Regions from separate parts of the Rhizobium centroccidentale genome, predicted to be linked through region 2. Evidence: riboswitches for the same ligand, from Rfam matches in the RefSeq annotation. Region 2 holds a riboswitch; the other holds the start of a gene.

Evidence for each region. Region 2 has a riboswitch for cobalamin ahead of PH562_RS24515 (aromatic ring-hydroxylating oxygenase subunit alpha). Riboswitches for the same ligand answer to the same signal wherever they lie in the genome.
Region 1: linked by a shared signal. The riboswitch ahead of nrdH (glutaredoxin-like protein NrdH) and the one ahead of PH562_RS24515 (aromatic ring-hydroxylating oxygenase subunit alpha) in region 2 are both predicted to bind cobalamin.

Annotation. Positions count from the first base shown of each region.
Region 1 covers NZ_JAQJCG010000009.1:158,600-164,153, forward strand. The annotation lists gene PH562_RS14475 (hypothetical protein) at 88-1,326, opposite strand; cobalamin riboswitch at 1,486-1,703, shown strand; gene nrdH (glutaredoxin-like protein NrdH) at 1,950-2,171, shown strand; gene nrdI (class Ib ribonucleoside-diphosphate reductase assembly flavoprotein NrdI) at 2,183-2,578, shown strand; gene nrdE (class 1b ribonucleoside-diphosphate reductase subunit alpha) at 2,587-4,776, shown strand; gene nrdF (class 1b ribonucleoside-diphosphate reductase subunit beta) at 4,797-5,554, shown strand, end outside.
Region 2 covers NZ_JAQJCG010000022.1:86,055-91,608, reverse strand. The annotation lists gene PH562_RS24525 (L-threonylcarbamoyladenylate synthase) at 1-404, opposite strand, end outside; gene PH562_RS24520 (DUF6656 family protein) at 464-1,081, opposite strand; cobalamin riboswitch at 1,429-1,632, shown strand; gene PH562_RS24515 (aromatic ring-hydroxylating oxygenase subunit alpha) at 1,729-2,973, shown strand; gene PH562_RS24510 (FAD-binding oxidoreductase) at 2,976-4,064, shown strand; gene PH562_RS24505 (glycoside hydrolase family 25 protein) at 4,092-5,102, opposite strand; gene PH562_RS24500 (BA14K family protein) at 5,350-5,554, shown strand, end outside.

The DNA of each region.
Region 1 (5,554 bases), on a different contig from region 2:
GGCGCTCAAAACAGGTGGCGGTAGTCAGATACTGACTACCAACGAACAATGATCCGAATCGGATCGCAATCTCTACACCTCAGGCTCTCAATGCACTGCTCCCGATCCGCCGGCCGCAACGATCGCAAAGGGCTGCCCCTCGACGGGAATGCTGCGGACTTCCATCAGTGATTGGTTATCGACCATGCGCACGAGGCCGTGGCGCGGATCGGTAATGGCGATGAGATTGCCGGCGATCGCCAGACGAGGCCGCGGGTCGCGCCAGTGACCGTCCTTGCTGTAAGGTTCGGTAACGGTCTCGGATTTCACGATCGCGCCTTTCACGACATCAATAAGATGCAGATTGCCGTCCTCGGTGAGAATGTAGGCGATCTGCGGCTTTGCCGGATCGAGTATGAAATCGACCCGTCGTGTCGGCAGTTCGATCAGCTTGTAGGGTTGGTCAGAATTGTCCGGATCGATCAATACGACGTTCTGCTCACCATAATTGCCGAGGAAGAATTGCATGGACATGCCGCCGAGCAATGTCGAGACCTTGCCCTTTGGCAAGGAAGAGCCATAGGCGAGCATCTCCACCTTTGGGCCGTCGATACCGCCGGGGCGAGCGATCAGGACACCTTCCTCGCAGCCGAAGGCAATCAGCCGGGCGGAAGTCGCTTCCCCATGAAGCCCTGTGCAGCGCTTGATATCACCAACCTGCTCTCCCGTTCGGTCCAACACGCGCAAGCCGAGGCGCGGCGGCAACTCGCCTTCCTTCACGGAAGCCTCCATGTTCGGCACCGACACGAGAAGATGGTCGCCCATCGGAACGGCAACGCCGTGGTGGGCGGCGATGGTCTGGAATGAACGAATATCGGGTTTGCCTTCGGCAAGGCCATTTTCGGACAGGAGATCGAACTTGTCGTCGCGGTCGTAGAAGATTGCGACATTGTTGCCGTGCGTCACCACGTGCCCAGGCTTTTCGCCCTTGATCGATGTCCGGAGCAGTTTCGGATCGGAAAGTTCGATGTCGCGATGTTCGCCGTGGTCGGAGAGGGATATGCCGGTCGCAATCGCGTGGACCACATTCTTTTCGCCTTGCACGGCAAATATGGTGCGGCCGGATTGACTGAGAGACAGGGAGGCATAGCCGTGAAGATCGAACCGGCCGATTTCCTTGCCACTTGAGGCATCGATCGCGCGGACGATCGGCAGGCTGTGATCGGCGACGAATAGTCGCCAGCTTTCCGTCTCCTTTTCGTCGTCGGCAAACGACGGGAAGGGAAGCAGCAAGGCGCAAGCCAAGGATGAGGCTGCAAGGAGGATACCAGAGCTTGTGTTCGGCATGAAGGGTCCTTTATGTAATAACATTACAGATGCAGCGTAATGAAGTAACGCTGCATCTGTCCAGCCCCTGTGCACGCGTCAGGCGAGATTGTCGGAATTCATCAACATCGAAATTGGCTTGAGGCCATCGAAGCAGTTGACGCAATTTTAACTGAAGATACTATATATAGTGTTCGAGGTTCTTCTGATTCGCAAGAATTGGAGGCTAAGACGGGAATCTGGTCGGCGAACATGATGATCGCTAAGCCGGAGCTGCCCCCGCAACTGTGAGCGGTGAGCATTCGTTCAATGACGTCACTGAGACCGTGTGTCTTGGGAAGGCAAGACGAATGTTATGACCCGCGAGCCAGGAGACCTGCCTTGAGCATTGACGTCCACGGGCGGGGTGTCCGGCTGGCGAGCGATGGTCCATGCGGCATAATGGCCGCCCTCGCTTCCTCGAAGATCCCGCTGATAACTTCGGGGTGAAGTCCATGTTCCTGAGTATCTATAGTCGCCCGCGCGAGTGACGGCCGCTTAAATGCGTCCGGCCGCCGGCTAGGTTTGCTCCACTTTTCACCCGCCGAGCGGGCATCATCCGATGCCCGAGCGATTTTCCGTGCCCATCCATACGAGGATATCTCATGAGCATCACCGTCTACAGCAAGCCCGCCTGCGTCCAGTGCACAGCCACGACCCGCGCGCTTGATCGCCAAGGCATCGACTACACCATCGTCGACGTATCGACCGATGCCGCCGCCTATGAGCTGGTGCAGGGTCTCGGCTATCGCCAGGTTCCGGTTGTCGTCGCCGGGGAGTTGCATTGGGCCGGCTTCCGTCCCGACATGATCAGCGCTCTCGCTTAAGGAGCCGGGCGGTGGGCGAGATCGTCTATTTCTCCAGCCGGTCGGAAAATACCCATCGCTTCGTTACGAAGCTCGCATTGCCGGCTGCTCGTATCCCGCTTGCCGCGGGAGACGAATTTCGAACGACCTCGCTCTATGTCCTGATCGTCCCGACCTATTGCGGCGACGGTGGCAAAGGGGCCGTGCCCAAGCAGGTGATCCGCTTCCTCAACGATGCGGGCAACCGTTCGAACATCCGCGGGGTCATCGCCGCGGGCAACAGCAACTTCGGCGCGACCTACGGGATCGCCGGCGACATCATCTCTGCTAAATGCCAGGTGCCGTATCTCTATCGGTTCGAACTTCTGGGCACGGATGAGGATGTCGCCAATGTCAGACAGGGATTGGAACGATTTTGGATACGCTAAGCTCTTCTTTGTTGCGGGACGCGGGCGAAAAACCGCAGAGCACTTTTTCTGCTACCACGAATGATCGGCCAGCCAAGGCGGCGGAACCAGCATTGGATTATCACGCACTGAACGCCATGCTGAACCTCTATGATGAGCACGGAAAGATCCAGCTCGACAAGGATCGTATGGCGGCCAAGCAATACTTCCTCCAGCACGTCAATCAGAACACGGTCTTCTTCCATAACCTCAGGGAAAAGCTCGATTATCTGGTGAGGGAAGGCTACTACGAGCAGGAGGTTCTGGATCAGTATTCCTTCAATTTCGTGCGCGATCTCTTCGATCACGCCTATGCGAAGAAATTCCGTTTTCCGACCTTTCTCGGCGCCTTCAAATACTACACCAGCTACACGCTGAAGACCTTCGATGGAAAACGCTATCTCGAGCGTTATGAAGACCGCATCTGCATGGTCGCGCTGACGCTGGCGCAGGGCAGCGAGCAGATTGCGCGCGATCTGGTGGACGAGATTATCTCCGGCCGCTTCCAGCCGGCAACACCGACCTTCCTCAATGCCGGCAAGAAGCAGCGCGGAGAGCTGGTCTCCTGCTTCCTGCTGCGTGTCGAAGACAATATGGAATCGATCGGCCGCGCCATTAACTCGGCTCTGCAGCTTTCGAAACGCGGCGGAGGCGTGGCGCTATCGCTCACCAACATCCGTGAGGCCGGCGCACCCATCAAGCATATCGAGAACCAGTCGTCCGGCATCATTCCCGTCATGAAGCTGCTGGAAGACTCCTTCTCCTACGCCAACCAGCTTGGCGCGCGGCAAGGGGCGGGCGCCGTCTACCTGAACGCTCACCATCCCGACATCATGCGCTTCCTCGATACCAAACGCGAAAATGCCGACGAGAAGATTCGCATCAAGACACTGTCGCTCGGCGTGGTCATTCCGGACATTACTTTCGAGCTCGCGAAGAACAACGAGGATATGTACCTATTCTCGCCCTATGATGTGGAGCGCGTTTATGGCGTGCCATTTACCGAGATTTCGGTGACGGAGAAGTATCGCGAGATGGTGGCCGACAGCCGCATCCGCAAGAAGAAGATCAAGGCGCGCGAATTCTTCCAGGTGATCGCCGAAATCCAGTTCGAAAGCGGTTATCCCTACATCATGTTCGAGGACACGGTGAACCGCGCCAATCCGGTTGCCGGCCGCATCACCATGAGCAATCTCTGCTCGGAAATCCTGCAGGTCAGCGAAGCCAGCGAATACAACGACGACCTGTCCTACAAGCATATGGGCAAGGACATCTCCTGCAATCTCGGTTCTCTGAATATTGCTGCCGCGATGGACAGCCCGGATTTCGGCAAGACGATCGAGATGTCCATCCGGGCGCTGACGGCCGTCTCGGACATGAGCCATATCTCCTCCGTACCCTCGATCGAGAAGGGCAATGACGAAAGCCATGCGATCGGCCTCGGCCAGATGAACCTGCACGGCTATCTCGCCCGCGAGCGCATCTTCTACGGCTCGGAAGAAGGTGTCGATTTCACCAACATCTACTTCTACACGGTCACCTACCACGCTATTCGCGCCTCGAATCTGCTTGCGGTCGAGCGTGGCCAGAGCTTCAAGGGCTTCGAGAATTCGAAATACGCCTCCGGCGAATATTTCGATAAGTATACGGAGCAGGAATGGAAGCCCGCGACCGGGCGTGTCGCGGAAATCTTCGAGAAGGCCGGGATTGCCATTCCCACCCAGGAGGATTGGCTCGCCTTGAAGAAAGCCGTCATGGAGGGCGGGCTCTATAACCAGAACCTGCAGGCCGTGCCGCCGACGGGCTCGATCTCCTACATCAACCACTCGACCTCCTCGATCCATCCAATCGTCTCCAAGATCGAGATTCGCAAGGAAGGCAAGATCGGCCGCGTCTATTATCCGGCCGCCTTCATGACGAACGACAATCTCGACTATTACCAGGACGCCTACGAGATCGGGCCGGAAAAGATCATCGACACCTATGCTGCGGCCACCCAGCATGTCGACCAAGGCCTGTCGCTGACGCTGTTCTTCCGCGATACCGCGACAACGCGCGATATCAACAAGGCGCAGATCTACGCCTGGAAGAAGGGTATCAAGACTATCTATTACATCCGCCTTCGTCAGATGGCGCTCGAAGGCACGCAGGTTCAGGGCTGCGTTTCCTGCACGCTCTGAACGTTTGAGGGACGATGAAAATGAATATGCAATTCAAGCCGGCAAGCCGCGTTCGGGCCATCAACTGGAACCGCATCGAGGACGACAAGGACCTCGAGGTCTGGAACCGTCTGACCGGTAATTTCTGGCTGCCGGAGAAGGTGCCCTTGTCGAACGACATCCAATCCTGGGCGACACTCAAGCCTGAGGAGCAGCAGCTCACCATCCGCGTCTTCACCGGCCTGACGCTGCTCGACACGATCCAGAACGGTGTCGGTTCGGTCAAGCTGATGGCCGATGCCGCGACCCCGCATGAAGAGGCGGTGCTGTCGAACATTTCCTTCATGGAAGCCGTGCATGCACGTTCCTACTCGTCGATCTTCTCGACGCTCTGCCTGACGCCGGACGTGGACGACGCCTATCGCTGGTCTGAGGAGAACGAGTTTCTGCAGCGCAAGTCGCAGCTGATCATGGAGCAATATGCGTCCGGCGATCCGCTGAAGAAGAAGGTTGCCAGCGTTTTCCTCGAGAGCTTCCTGTTCTATTCCGGCTTCTACCTGCCCATGTTCTGGTCGAGCCGCGCCAAGCTCACCAACACCGCCGACATGATCCGTCTCATCATCCGTGATGAAGCCGTGCATGGCTATTACATCGGCTACAAGTTCCAGCGCGGGCAGGAGCGGCTTTCGGACGGGCAGCGCCAGGAAATCAAGGATTTCGCCTTCGATCTGCTGTTGGAGCTTTATGATAACGAGGCCAAATATACCGAAGCGCTCTATGACGGCGTCGGCCTGACCGA
Region 2 (5,554 bases):
TCGAAGGCGCGGATCAGGTCTCCGGCAAAGCCCCGCGGTACGCGGATACCGACCGTGTCGAGGCCGGCGGTCGCCAGCGGATGGATGCCGCTATCGGGCTTGAGCGGCAGCACCAGCGTCAGCGGTCCGGGCCAGAAGGCTTCCGCGAGCTTGCGCGAGATGGGGTCGAAGACCGCATAGCGCTCGGCCATCGCAAGATCGCTCATGTGGCAGATCAGCGGATTGAAGCGCGGCCGCCCCTTCGTCTCGTAGATCCGGGTAATCGCGGCAGGATTGGTGGCATCGGCGGCAAGGCCGTAGACCGTCTCCGTCGGCAGCCCGATCGGCAGGCCCTCGGCAAGGGTAGCCGTCGCGACCTCTATTGCCGTTTGCGGATGTTCGAGAATATCTATGTGTCGTGCCATGGCCTGCCTGCTTGCAGTTCAGGCCGTTTCTTATGCCCTTCGAGTTTTCGGATCAATCGTCAAAGCTGGCGAATGATGTCGCGAAGCTGCTCGTTGCGGGCGCCGAGCAGAAGAACGTTGCGGATGGCGATCTGCGGATCGTGGGTGTGGAACAGTACGCCGTTGCCGCGGACGTCGCGATTGATCGTCAGCTTCTTGTCTTCGGCTTGCCTGTCCGGATGGATGGCGACCGCGAAATACATCCGCGAATATTTGAGGCTGATATCCTCGAAGAAGTTCTCTTCGTGGCCGATCCGGGCAAAGAAGTTGGCTATGTAGAAGGCCCAGTTCACCTGCTCATATTGGGCGAATTGCGTCCGCGCGGCGGTGACATGGCAATAGCCGAGATGCGGCGTGTCCTTCAGCGTGTGATGAAAGATGAGCTTCGGGAAGCGGATGGACCTATGGAAATTGTTGAGCCGGTCGTGGGTCTTTTCGCCGGCGTCCCGGAGCTTCAGCGCCGTGCGTTCGGCCACCTGTTCATGGGTGAGGTATTCGCGCTCTTCTGCCAGCCAATGCGGCCTGTTGCGGTTGATGCGGCCGGTGCGCAGGAATTCGGTGTACCCCGTCGTTGATACCGGCTGCGCCGGTTCAGGCTCGGCGGGCTTCCCAGCGTCGAAATATCTGAGTTTGGCCATGCCGGATCTCGCTATAAACTCTTCGGCGACATGATGGACTACGGAGCTTGAGCCGAGCTTGACCGCGCCGGACCGAAGGCTCCCGATAGCGGCTCTGTCGGCGCTCTCAGCCGTGCAACTAGCCTCCCAATTATCGGCCGTTTGCAGACCTGTCGCAATCAGGATAAAGCGTCATTGGTGGAATGCACATACGATGCTCGGAGCGTCTCTGATGCAAGCGCCCAACCAATTGAATTTCCTCTCTATATTCTCGCGGCACGCAACCGTCCGGGCGTCCCGTTTCGACTGTCGTCAATTTCGGAGCCGATGTCGCATTGCAGCGCAGCGGCTGGCGGAGCCGAGAGCTATGATGCCATCAATCTCAAGGTGCCGTCTGCTAGGGAGACGGAGAATTGGGAAGCCGGTCAAAATCCGGCGCTGCCCCCGCAACGGTGGTGGAGTGAGGCATGGCGGATAAAGCCACTGGGTCGATCGACCTGGGAAGGTGCCATGGGGCTCTGGAAACAGGGCCGCTCCAGAGCCCGGAAACCAGCCTTGGGCACATAGGTTTACTGACCGCGGCGGGTGGTCGGGACATTGCTTTTGGCCGCTCCCAATCGGCCGCGCATGTCCTTTGCCCGCCTTCTGGTACTGCTAAGGATAGGCAAATGGACATCGGCAGCAAAGTTCTGCGGCAACTGAAGAACCACCGGACGGGTTTGAGCCTTGAGCAACCGTTCTACACCGATCCGGATTACTTCAAGCTCGATATGGAGACGATCTACTATCGCGACTGGCTGTTTATCGGCCATGATTGCGAAGTGCCGCGCGCGGGCAATTATTTCACCGTCCAGATCGGCGATTATCCCGTCGTGATCGTTCGCGGCCGCGATCAGGTCATCCGCGCCTTCCACAATAGCTGTCGCCATCGCGGCTCGCGTGTCTGCACCACCGAGCGCGGCTCGTCGGCAAAGCTCGTCTGCCCCTATCACCAGTGGACCTACGAGCTCGACGGCTCGCTGCTCTTCGCCCGCCAGATGGCGGAGGATTTCGACAAGAGCCAGTATTCGCTAAAGCCGGTTCACTGCGAAAGCGTCGGCGGCTACATCTTCATCTGCCTCGCGCAGAACGCCCCCGATTTCGCACCGGTTCGCGCCACGATCGAACCCTACATGGCGCCGCACCGCATCAGCGAAGCCAAGGTCGCCTTCCAGAGCACCATCATCGAGAAGGGCAACTGGAAGCTCGTCTGGGAAAACAACCGCGAGTGCTATCATTGCGCGGCCAATCACCCCGAACTCTGCCGCACCTTCCCGGAAGCTCCGACCGTGACCGGCGTGCAGGGCGCGATGAGCGACCCCGTCATCACCGAGCACTGGGCACGCTGCGAAGCCGCCGGCCTGCCGAGCGAATTCAAGATCTCGCCGGATGGGCAGTTCCGCACGGCCCGCATGCCGCTGATCGAAGGTGCCGAGAGCTACACCATGTCCGGCCAGAATGCCGTCAGGCGGCCGCTCTCGCCCGATGTGACGATCAACGGCATCGGCACCATGCTGCTGTTCCACTATCCGACGACGTGGAACCACATGCTCGGCGACCACGCGATCTCCTTCCGCGTCCTGCCGATCAGCGCCGAGGAAACTGCCGTGACCACGAAGTGGCTCGTCCATAAGGATGCCGTCGAAGGTGTCGACTATAATCTGGAAGAGCTGACCCACGTCTGGACCGAAACCAACGATCAGGACCGCCGCATCGTCGAGGAAAATGCCTTCGGCATCCGCTCGCCGGCCTATGAGCCCGGTCCCTATTCGGAGATCCACGAAGGCGGCGTCATGCAGTTCGTCGAATGGTACACGACATTCATGATCAACCGGCTGCAGGGCGATCAGGCCAAGCTGTCGGCGGTTGCCTGAGCATGAACATGACCGTCTCCCTTCCGCATCGCCACCTCGACCAGATGCAGCCCTGGAATGATAGGCAGCATGTGCTCGAATGCCTCTCGGCAACGCCCGAAGCGCCTGACGTGATGACCTTCACCTTCGGGTCCGACAAGGATAACTGGTTCCGTTATCTGCCGGGCCAGTTCGTGACGCTGGAGCTGCCGACGGCTCCGGAGCCGGTCATGCGCACCTATACGCTGTCGTCCACGCCGTCGCGGCCCTTCTCGGTCGCGGTGACGGTGAAGGCGCAAAAGGACAGCATCGGCACGCGCTGGATGTTCGAGAACCTGAAGCCGGGCATGCGCATCAAGGCTTTCGGCCCGCTCGGCGATTTCAGCCATGTCCGTCATCCCGGCGAGAAATATCTTTTCGTCTCGGCCGGCTCCGGCATCACGCCGATGATGTCGATGACGCGCTACATGTCCGATATCGCACCGCTGTCTGATATCACCTTCGTCAACTGCTCGCGCAGCCCGGCCGACATCATCTTTCGTTCCGAGCTCGAATATCTCGCGCGCTTCATGCCGAACCTCAATCTCGGTTTCATCGTCGAAGGTTGCGGCCGAACAGACCTCTGGTCCGGGTTGAAGGGTCGTATCGACAAGGCGAAGATCGGCCTGCTGGCGCCCGATTTCATGGACCGGACCATCTTCTGCTGCGGCCCGGAAGTCTTCATGGACGCCGTGCGCTCGATGCTCGAAGCGCATGGTTTCGACATGTCGCGCTATCATCAGGAAAGCTTCCAGCCGGCCAATGCGGCGACACCGCTTGCGGAAGTCTCCGACGATGCATCGGGCGAGGCGGCGACCACGATCCGCTTCACCATGGCGGGCAAGGATGTCGTCTGCGCGGCGGGCCAGACCGTGCTTCAGGCGGCGCGCGGCGCCGGCGTGCGCATCGGTGCCGCCTGCGAATCCGGCCTCTGCGGGACATGCCGGGTCATGAAGCTCTCGGGCGAAGTCGAGATGAGCCATAATGGCGGCATCCTCGATGACGAGATCGACGAGGGCTATATCCTCGCCTGCTGTTCGCGTCCGAAGACGGATGTGCAGATCGAGGCCTAGCATCGATCTAAGGGCGGTCGTACCGGCCTAGAAATCCTGATAGTTCAGTTCGTTGATCTCGACCGGCTTGGTTTGCGGGGTTGACGCGGTGACGACCGGGTCGATCTCGGTCATGAGCGAAACGAGCATCTGCCGCGGTCCGCTGCACATCTGTGCAAGCGCGATCGTCAGGTCCGGCGCGGGCAGGGGTTTGGCCGGCAGGAGATCGCCCTGCGGCCAGATCCTCGCGAGCTGAACCTTCGTCATCGGCACGACATTGACGTCGATATCGGTGAGCGTCCCCGGCACCCGATAGGGGCAGCTTTTCTCCGAGCAATTGTCCGACGAAGCGAACTGCCAGATGGCATAATTGTCCCAGTTGCCGAGTGGGAAAGTGCCTTTGACATCAGGCTTGTAGCGCGCATACCACAAGGGCAGCCGCGACAGCAGCGGATAGGTACCCCGGTGATCGGCGATGTAGCGCGCCATATTGTGATTGACATAGAGAATGGGGTAGCGCCCGGTCTTGACCTTGATGTGGGCGACATAGATCTGCGCATCGTCGAGTGACATGAACTGCGTCGTGTCCATGCCGTCGATATCGAGCACCATCAGCTCATCCGGCTGTGGATCGGCATAATCGAGAAAATGATTGGCCTGGTCGATCGGATTGCCGGGCCGCCCCAGATGATAGGCGCCCCATAACAGACCATTCGCCTTTGCCAGCATGCGGCGCGTTTGAAAGAGCTCACGGCTGACTGCGTACTTACGCCACATCGTCCTGCAATGGGCCACCGTATCGCCGCCGTGATCGCCGGTGCAGCTGAAGCTTTCGGGCAATCCGTCGGAGGCCTTGGAGATGAAGCCGGCTATCCGTTTGTCCTGCAGAAACGCGTTCCAGTCGATGGTGTTCAGCTCGTAAGCATCGACAATCAGGGCGTTTTTCGGATCGCCCCAGGGCGGGCTTTCGCCGGCCGAAGGCTTGGAGACCGGCCCCATCAGTGCCAGGATCGTCAGCAAGCCGTAAATGAGGAGGTTACTCTTTCGGTATCCTTTCATGAAATAATAGTAAGGATTGCTGGTTAATCTTGGGTTAAGAAAGCAATCACTATAAATTCATCGTGGAGCCCCTCGTAACTCCTTAAGTCGGTAGGGATTTGAGGAACTAAATAACGCGCTGCCGCGTTCTTTGTCGTCTATTCGGATATGCGACGAAGCAGGCAGCGAAACCTTGCTCGGGAAGCATTCCCGACATGAAACGCCTACAGACTTGAGTGCCAAGTCGAACCAGGGAATGGAGATGAAAATGCTTGGTTTCCGTGCAAAAATCGCGACAGTCGCCGTAACGGCTGCCGTCGCCCTGACGAGCTTCACACCGTCTTTCGCCATGCAGATGCCCGCCGCGCCGATCGTAAAGCAGTCCGCGCCCGCCCAGGCCGCGCCTGGCAATGTCGAACAGGTCCAATGGCGTCACGGCGGCTATTATCGCCGTGGCTGGTATGGAGGCTATC